One region of the Actinoplanes sp. SE50/110 genome, then DNA from elsewhere that is predicted to be linked to it. Evidence: riboswitches for the same ligand, from Rfam matches in the RefSeq annotation. Region 1 holds a riboswitch; each other region holds the start of a gene.

The links. A riboswitch is a leader RNA that binds a small molecule or an ion and turns the genes downstream of it on or off. The one in region 1 is predicted to bind cobalamin.
Region 2: linked by a shared signal. The riboswitch ahead of bluB (5,6-dimethylbenzimidazole synthase) and the one ahead of cobN (cobaltochelatase subunit CobN) in region 1 are both predicted to bind cobalamin.
Region 3: linked by a shared signal. The riboswitch ahead of ACSP50_RS02725 (ribonucleoside-diphosphate reductase subunit alpha) and the one ahead of cobN (cobaltochelatase subunit CobN) in region 1 are both predicted to bind cobalamin.
Region 4: linked by a shared signal. The riboswitch ahead of ACSP50_RS25940 (VWA domain-containing protein) and the one ahead of cobN (cobaltochelatase subunit CobN) in region 1 are both predicted to bind cobalamin.

Annotation. Positions count from the first base shown of each region.
Region 1 covers NZ_LT827010.1:7,597,454-7,599,645, forward strand. The annotation lists gene cobN (cobaltochelatase subunit CobN) at 1-1,069, opposite strand, end outside; cobalamin riboswitch at 1,100-1,240, opposite strand; gene ACSP50_RS33955 (precorrin-3B synthase) at 1,322-2,192, shown strand, end outside.
Region 2 covers NZ_LT827010.1:5,146,502-5,148,693, forward strand. The annotation lists gene ACSP50_RS23100 (MmcQ/YjbR family DNA-binding protein) at 1-221, shown strand, start outside; gene bluB (5,6-dimethylbenzimidazole synthase) at 286-912, opposite strand; cobalamin riboswitch at 967-1,170, opposite strand; gene ACSP50_RS23110 (hypothetical protein) at 1,181-1,780, opposite strand; gene ACSP50_RS23115 (SIMPL domain-containing protein) at 1,845-2,192, opposite strand, start outside.
Region 3 covers NZ_LT827010.1:617,061-619,252, reverse strand. The annotation lists gene ACSP50_RS02725 (ribonucleoside-diphosphate reductase subunit alpha) at 1-1,369, opposite strand, end outside; cobalamin riboswitch at 1,505-1,713, opposite strand; gene ACSP50_RS02720 (DUF6346 domain-containing protein) at 1,990-2,192, opposite strand, start outside.
Region 4 covers NZ_LT827010.1:5,787,078-5,789,269, forward strand. The annotation lists gene ACSP50_RS25940 (VWA domain-containing protein) at 1-918, opposite strand, end outside; cobalamin riboswitch at 928-1,136, opposite strand; gene ACSP50_RS25945 (glyoxalase/bleomycin resistance/extradiol dioxygenase family protein) at 1,181-1,531, opposite strand; gene ACSP50_RS25950 (SRPBCC family protein) at 1,674-2,192, opposite strand, start outside; gene ACSP50_RS25955 (helix-turn-helix transcriptional regulator) at 2,192-2,192, opposite strand, start outside.

The sequences.
Region 1 (2,192 bases):
TCGAGGCGGGCGTGTCCAGGCCGACCGCGTTGCCGATCCGCGAGTGCTTCGTCGGATAGGCCGACAGCATCAGCGCGACCTTGCGCTCGGCCGGCGGGATGTGCCGCAGGCGGGCGTGCGACACCGCGATGCCGGCCACCCGAGACGCCCGCTCGGGGTCCGCGACGTACACCGAGAGCCCGTCCTGATCGATCTCCTTGAACGAGAACGGGACCGTGATGATCCGGCCGTCGAACTCCGGAATCGCCACCTGCGTCGCCGCGTCCAGCGGGCTCAGGCCGTCGTCGCTGGCCTCCCAGGTGGCGCGGGAACTGGTCAGGCAGAGGCCCTGCAGGATCGGCACGTCCAGCTCGGCCAGCACGCCGACGTCCCAGGCCTCGTCGTCACCGCCGGCGCTCGCCGTCGCCGGTCGGGTGCCACCGGCCGCCAGCACCGTCACCACCAGGGCGTCCGCCTTGCGCAGCTCGGCCAGCAGGTCGTCGGGGGCGGTGCGCAGCGAGGCCGTGAAGATCGGCAGCGGGCGGGCGCCCTTCGCCTCGATCGCCCGGCAGAGCGCATCGACGAACGCGGTGTTGCCGGCCATGTGGTGCGCGCGGTAGTAGAGGACCGCGATCGTCGGGCCGTCCGACCCTGATCCCTCTGCTGCTCGCGGCAGGATCCCCCACTGCGGGCTCTCCACCGCCGGGGCGAAGCCGTTGCCGGTCAGCAGCACCGTGTCGGACAGGAAGTCGTGCAGCGACCGCAGATTGTCGGCGCCGCCCTGCGCCAGATAGGTGTGCGCGTCCGCGGCGATGCCGGCCGGGACCGACGACAGCTTCATCAGATCGGCGTCCGGCGCCATCTCGCCGCCCAGCACCACCACCGGCAGATCCCCGCCGAGCAGCTCGTCGAGGCCCTCCTCCCAGGCCCGGCGGCCGCCCAGGATGCGGACCACGACCAGCTCCACCCCGTCCAGCAGGGCCGGCAGATCGGCCACCCCGGTGCGGGCCGGATTGCCCAGCCGCCATGCCGAGCCGCTGGCCCGGGCGCTGAGCAGGTCCGTGTCGGACGTCGACAGCAGCAGAAACACGCGTGCGCTCCCCTCGGGGTCCGCGCCCCGGGTAGTAAGAATCACGGCGACCGGAGTTCCTGGCTCCCGGGCAGCTCACCCGGTGACAGTGGCGGGACCGCGCCGGACTCGCACCGGCTTCCTCCGCGGCAGTGCCGCTCGAATTCACTTGTCGTCGCACACGCTACCGAACGTTGTGACGCCGCTGACGATTCAGGGGGCTGCCGACCCGAGGCTCCGGTCCTGTCGGGGGCCGCCCGTAGTATCCGGGCCGTGAGTCGCCTTCGACAGTCCGACACCGACGCCTGCCCCGGCGCGCTGCGGTTGCACGCCGCCGCCGACGGGCTGCTGGCGCGGGTCCGGCTGCCCGGCGGCATGCTCACCGGCGCCCAGCTGGGCTGCCTGCGCGAGCTGGCCGAGGAGTTCGGCGACCGGCGCCTGGAGCTCACCTCCCGAGCGAACCTGCAGCTCAGAGCACTCCCGCAAGACCGGGTGGAGACGGTGGCGGCCCGCCTGCGCGCCGCCGGGCTGCTGCCATCGGCAACCCACGACGCGGTACGCAACATCGCCGCCCCGCCGATGGCGAGCGACACCGTGCGGGACCTGGTCCGGCGCCTCGACGCGGCGATCTGCGCCGATCCCGGGCTGGCCGCGCTGCCCGGCAAGTTCCTGTTCGCTCTCGGGCCGGTCCCGCTCGCGGCCGACGTCACCGCCGTCCCGCTCGCCGGCTCCCCGGCCGGCGACCGGTTCGCCCTGACGTTCGGGGGGCGCGACACCGGGCTGCGCGTGACCCACGACTCGGTGATCGAGGCTCTGCTGGCGAGCGCGCACGCGTTCCTGGCCGAGCGGGAGGCGCAGCGCGGCGGCGGCGCGGCCGCGTGGCGGTTGCGCGAGCTGACCGACGGCGCGGCCCGGGTCTCCGCGCGTGTCGCCGCGGCGCTCGGTCTCGCCACGGCCGAGGTTCCCGCCGGGCCGGCCCCCGGTGGAGGCGGTCCGGCTGCGACCGACCCGCTGGCCGGCGTGACGACCGGACACGAGCAGGACGCCGCTGGCGCGCTGGTCGGCGTGGTGACCGGAAACGAGCAGGACGCCGCTGGCGCGCTGGTCGGTGTGGTGACCGGAAACGGGCAGTTCGCCGCGGGTG
Region 2 (2,192 bases), 2.5 Mb from region 1:
TCACGTTCCGGGTGCCCGCCGCGGATCTGCTCGGCCTGACCGCGGCGGGCTTTCCGTACTTGCGCGCCCCCTGGGGGGCCAACGTCGCGGCCGCGGTCCTCGGGGAGCACACCGACTGGGACGAGATCGCCGAGTTGCTCACCGACAGCTACGGCGAGCAGGCCCCGAAGTTCCTGGCCGCCCGGGTCACGCCGGGCGGGGCGCCCCGCCCGGCGGTGTGAGCAGGCGGTCCCCCTGGTTTGGGCCGCGCGCCTGAGGCCGGCGACGGATCCACTGCCCGCGACTTCAGGAGCAGGCGCGCCAGCGGTTCTCGTGGCGGGCGTCGGCCAGCGGGCGGCGGTGGCGCCAGCCGTGGCGTTCCAGGTCGGGGGTCTCCTGCAGGCGGCTGACCGGGCCGAGGCAGAGCCAGGCGACCGGGCGGACGGCGGGCGGGATCCCGAGCAGATCCCGCAGGAACGGCTCGCGGTAGAAGGAGACCCAGCCGACGCCCAGGTTCTCGGCGGTGGCGGCCAGCCACAGGTTCTGGATGGCCAGGCAGACCGAGTAGAGGCCGGCGTCGGCGATCGCGTGGCGGCCCAGGACGGCCGGGCCACCGCGCCGCGGGTCGTAGGTGACGACGACGGACAGGGTGGACTCCAGGATCCCGTCGATCCTGATCCGGGCGAAGCGGGTGGCGGCCGCGCCGTCGAGGGTGGCGGCGAACACCTCACGCTCGTGACACACGTGTTCGTGGAACGCCTCGCGCAGGGCGCGGTCGCGGACGATCAGGAAATCCCACGGCTGGGACAGGCCGACACTGGGGGCGGCGTGTGCGGCGGTCAGGATGCGGTCGAGCACGGGCGGCGGCACCGGGTCACCGGTGAACTCGGCGCGGACGTCGCGGCGGCGGTGGATCACGTCGTACAGCGCCATCGGAAGTTGATCTTGATCGTGCATGTGGGCAGGCTCCCGCTGCTCAGGCCCGGAGGGGGCCGATGGGCGCGAGGCCGGTCTTCGGACTCCCGGATCGACGCCTCACCGCCCGCCTTCCCGGCCGGCCGGCCAGTGGCTGCGCTCACGCGCGTGGGCGGCGGCTCCCCGGTCACCGCGGCGGGCCCGTGCCGGATTCACACCGGCTTCCCAGATTCTCCCCGCCGTCGCCGGTGGGGCACCTCGCAACAAGTTCGTGCCACCCGAGACGCTACCGTCCCACCGACCGCCAGACGCGCTCGGCCCAGTCCCGGTCGGCCGGGTCGTCATACCTGCAGGTGACGGCGATGAGATGACCGGGCTTCGCCACGTAACCGTAGAACTCGTGCTGCTCGCCGGCATCCAGGCAGAACGCGCGACGGACCACCTCACCGTCCCGCTCGGTGAGCTCACCCGCACGCTCGTCCGGCAGCATCCCGCTCATCTCGGCGATGCCGGTGTCCGGGGCGAGCCCGGCCGGCAGGGTGAACGGCTCCACCTGCACCGTCCGGCCCGGCCCGACGAAGCGCAGGACGTCGGCCGCCTGAACCCGCAGGCCCGCGGTGCGCTCGACGGACCAGTCGGCGGTGACCGGCTGCCGGACGGCGACCGGCAGCGGGTACCCGATCCTGCTGAGCACGTCGTCCCGGTCCCACACCTCGGTCAGGACGCCCGGACGGCGTTGACCGCCGACCGGCCACCGCACTTTCCCCGACCCGGCGTCGCCTTCCCGGTCACCGTCGGCGCGGTGCCGCCGGGCCCGGCGCATCCCCCGGTGCAGACCCTGGTGCCGGTCAAGGACAGCGGTGGTCGTGATCGGATCGCGTGTCACCGGCCGCGCCGTCGACTGACGACTTCGCGGCCGGTGCCGGCTTGCCGTGGGTCCGACCGGGCTGTCACCCTCGGGCGGCGACCTTCGGGGCCGGGGTCCTGGCGAAGAGCCACTCGACCGTCACGGTGGCCGACAGCCGCTGGCGGCCGGGTTCGATCGGGACCGGTGAGTCGGCGGGGAACATGGCGGAACTGACCGCCCGGATCTGGTCGCCGGGGGCCGGCAGGTCCGGGGCCGACTCGGTGACCTTGACGACGCGGCCCAGGGGCCGGCCGGCCTGCTTCGCGTACGCCTCCGCCTTCCCCTTCGCGTCGGCGAACGCCCTGCTGCGCGCGGTGGCGAGCAGCGCGCTGTCGTTCTCGATGCTGAACGAGACGCCGTTGAGCCGGGCCGCGTCACCGCCGGCGGCGAT
Region 3 (2,192 bases), 2.3 Mb from region 1:
CGAGGTTGCAGACCGCGGTCTCGTCGTCCGAGTTGACTTCGAGGATCTCGGTGCACAGGTTCGACAGGTGGATGGTGTTGCCGGGTGCGCCGGTCTGGTTCGACAGCGCGTTCGACCGGTCCTTGAAGGTCATCCAGCCGTTGCCGGTCTGCGCGAGCGTGCGCATCATCCGCCCGTACAGCTCCCGGGCCTTGATCTTCTTGACCGCCTTCTTCTCGGCGATCCGGTACGCCTCGGTGAACGCGTCACCGAACAGGTCGGGCAGTTCGGGGGCGTCCGAGGGGTCGATCAGCGACCAGTCCTCGTCGGCTTCGACCCGGCGCATGAACTCGTCCGGGATCCAGTTCGCCAGGTTCAGGTTGTGGGTGCGCCGCGACTCCTCGCCGGTGTTGTCCCGCAGCTCCAGGAACTCCTCCACGTCCGGGTGCCACGGCTCCAGGTACACGCACGCCGCGCCCTTGCGCCGCCCGCCCTGGTTGACCGCGGCCACCCCGGCGTCCAGCGTCTTCAGGAACGGGACGATGCCGTTCGACTTGCCGTTCGTGCCCCGGATCAACGCGCCCCGGCCGCGCACCCGCGACCAGGCGATGCCGATCCCGCCGGAGAACTTCGACAGCTTCGCGACCTGGTGATACCGCTCGTAGATCGAGTCGAGCTCATCCTTCGGCGAGTCGACCAGGAAGCACGACGACATCTGGGTGTGCCGGGTGCCGGAGTTGAACAGCGTCGGTGAGCTGGGCAGATAGGCCAGCGACGCCATCAGCCGGTAGAACCCGATCGCCTCCTGCGCGGTCTGCGACAGTCCACAGGCCACCCGCATCAGGAAGTACTGCGGGGTCTCGACCGGCACCCGCTTGATCGGGTGCCGCAGCAGGTAGCGGTCGGCGACCGTGCGCAGCCCGAAATACTCGAACCGCAGGTCGTTGGCGACGTCCACGGCCGCGTCCAGCTCCGCCCGGTGCGCCACCACGAACGCGTGCGCGTCGTCACCGATCAGCCCCTGCGCGAAGCCCAGCTCGATCGACTCGCTGAACGTGGTCGCACCCTGCTCCCGGACCTCCTGCTCCACCAGGTCGATCAGCAGGCGCGCGGCCAGCCGCGAATACTGCGGCTCCTCGCCGATCAGCTCCGCGGCGGTCTGGATCGAGAGCTTGTCCAGCTCCTCGGTGGTGGCGCCGTCGTACAGCCCGCTGATCGTCTTGGTGGCGACCCGCAGCGGATCCACCTCGTCCAGCCCGGTGATCCACCGCTCCACCGCGGTCACGATCTTGTTGACGTCGACGGGCTCGAACTCACCGTTCCGCTTCCGCACCCGCATCACGTGCCGCCGCTGCTCCGGCACGCCGGTCTTCTCCGGTGTGAGCGTCATGGCGCCCTCTTCCCCCTAGCGAGTCAACAGGCCGAAACCCGCGCGGGAAGACACCGACATCCCGCCGACGCGCGCACGCGTTCGGCGGACCCCCTCGGCGTCGGCCGTCCCGCGCGGCCTCCGACCGCCGCACACGGTCGTATGCGGCGCGCTGGCAGGTCTTCGGACTCGCGGGCGTGTATCGCTTTCCTACTGGCCGTCGCTTCCCAGGCTCACGCCCAGTGCTGATGTGACGGCGGTCGTTCCCACTCACCGCTGCGGGGCAGTCCCGGTCTCGCACCGGATTCCCTCTTGCCTCGGCAACCCATCTCACAGGCCACCGAACCAGCTGCGTCCGACACTATATATGGGATCGACATGCACGGTGCAACGCCACATGGTGTGTCGCACACCCTTGCGCCCACTCCCCCGAAAGCCCCCAAAAGTAGATCCCGGACGGATTACCGGCATCCTCGTGCAGTACGGCACACCGCCCCTGCCAGCGCGCCCGCGCCAGATCGTCGATCATCGCCACGCGCGCCCGGGTCAACCGCGAAACCCCGGCGCCGGCCGGCGCCACCGCCTCGGTCACCGGCTGCATGGCGCCGATCCGCCCCGCCGCACCCGGCTTCAGCACCCGATCACCGCCTCCGCAGGCGGTATCGCACGAAGCCGATGGCGAACAGCAGCGGCGCGACACCGATGATGGAGATGAGGGTGACGAGAGCGGTCACCCACCGCCTTGGCGGCACCTCGGCACGCGAGTAACCGACGCTGCCCCGGCTGCCCGTGTTCTCCCCGATCGTGAAGGTGTCCCCGGGCTTCTCGTCGGTGAAGAAGCCAG
Region 4 (2,192 bases), 1.8 Mb from region 1:
GGCGGCCATCGCCACCGCGCAGCGGGCCACGACGATGTCCGCGCGCATCCCGTCCACCCCGTAGGCGAGGCAGATCCGGGCGATCCGGTCGAGCTCCGCGTCCGGCAGGGTCACGCTCGGCAGGAGGGCTCGCGCGGCGGCGATCCGGGCCGCGTACTCCCGCTCGTCGTCGGCGAAACGGGCCGCGAACCCGGCCGGATCCAGCTCGTATGCCAGCCGCCGGCGCACCACCTCGGCCCGCAGCCGCGCATCCCGCGGCGCCGCCACCGTGACCACCAGCCCGAACCGGTCCACCAGCTGCGGCCGCGGCTCGCCCTCCTCCGGGTTCATCGTGCCCACCAGCAGGAACCGCGCCGCGTGCTTGACCGAGACCCCGTCCCGCTCCACGTGCGCGCGGCCCATCGCGGCCGCGTCCAGCAGCAGGTCCACCAGGTGGTCCGGCAGCAGGTTGACCTCGTCCACGTAGAGGACGCCCCGGTGGGCGGCGGCGAGCAGCCCCGGCTCGTACGCCTTCACCCCGTCGGCCAGCGCGCGCTGGATGTCGAGGGTGCCGACCACCCGGTCCTCGGTCGCCCCCACCGGCAGCTCGACCAGCGTCGCCGCCCGGTGCCCGGCCGGCGTGTCCGCGGGATGCGGCCCGTCCGGACAGTCCGGGTCGGGCGCGGCGGGGTCGCAGGCGAACCGGCAGCCGCGCACCACCGTCACCGGCGGCAGCAGCCCGGCCAGCGCCCGGACCACGGTGCTCTTGGCGGTCCCCTTCTCACCGCGGACCAGGACGCCGCCCACCGCCGGCGACACCGAGGTCAGCAGCAGCGCGAGGCGCAGATCGTCCAGGCCGACCACGGCCGAGAACGGGTACGGAGTAGTCACAGGGTGTTCCCTCCCGGCGGGTGTCCACGCCCGCACGTCGGCTGTCACGAGCGGCCGGAGTCTCCTGACTCCCGGATCGCCGTTTCCCGCCCACCTTCCAGCCCGCGGGCCGTGGTGTGCCGCCGCCACCTCGGCCCGGAAGCCGTGGTGTGCCGCGGCCCTGCGCGCCGGCCGCACCGGCCGCAGGGCCGTGGCGTGCTGTCGCGTCAGCGGGTCGCTCCCCGGTCACAGTGGCGGGACCGTCCCGGACTCGCACCGGGTTCCTCCGCAACCGCTCGGACGCCAATCTTTCCCACCCCGGACCTGCCCGTCAAACAGCGACCAGGCAGATCACATGTCCATCAGGGTCGGTGAGGACCGCCTGGCGCTCACCCCACGGCTGATCCGCCGGCGCGTCCACGACCGTCGCCCCGGCCTTCTCCGCGGCCGCGGTGGTCGCGTCCACGTCGTCGACCCGGAAGCTGGCCGCCACCCCGGCGAGTCCGGCTGTCGGCGGCCGCTGGTGGAGCATGAGTTCGGTGGTGGTGCCCGGCACGTCCAGCCGGGCGATCTCGCCGAACTGCGCGGTCACGGTGAGCCCGAGCGCGTCCCGGTACAACCCGAGCGCCCGGTCGAGGTCGGCAACGGAGACGATGATGCGCTGCAATCCCTGTACGGCCATGCGCCGACCCTACTGATCGAGGTTCCGGTGACCGCCCGCGGATGGTGGGGTGCGGCGATCCGCCCTGAAAGCTGACCGGCCGGCTCCGCCACCATCGCCGTGGCCGGGAACAGCGGTCCGTCATCCGCCGCGGCGCACGCCATCAGGATCCCGAATCTGACCGAAACTGTTCGGCGTAGCGGTCCCGCAGGTCGCGCCAGCCGTGGTCCATCGCCGACCGCCCGCGGATCGCGCTGACCGACTCGCCGTCGAGCAGCCGCCGCAGCACCCCGGTGCACAGATCCCAGCCGGCAGCCACCATCGCATCCATGTCACGATCGGTCAGCGTGTGCCGCAGCGTCAGTCGGGTCCCGCCTGCGGCCGCGGCGAGCTCCCAGCGCAGCAGGTCTTCACCCCAGGTGTATTCCAGCAGGTGGGGTGGCTCGACCCGGACGATTTCGGCGGGCAGCGCGGTCCGCTCGTCGCCGTCGACCAGGGTCAGCGTCGCGGGGCCGGGCGCGGTCAGCGGGCGGTCCGCGGTGAACGGCGCCCACCGATCGAGGCGCTCCGGGTCGGTCAGCGCGTCCCAGACCTCGCCGGGCGGCTGGGGCAGATCGCGGATGAGGATCAACGTCCAGCGGTCACCGTCGGCGGCGACCCGGGCTTGCGGCTGTGGTCCGGT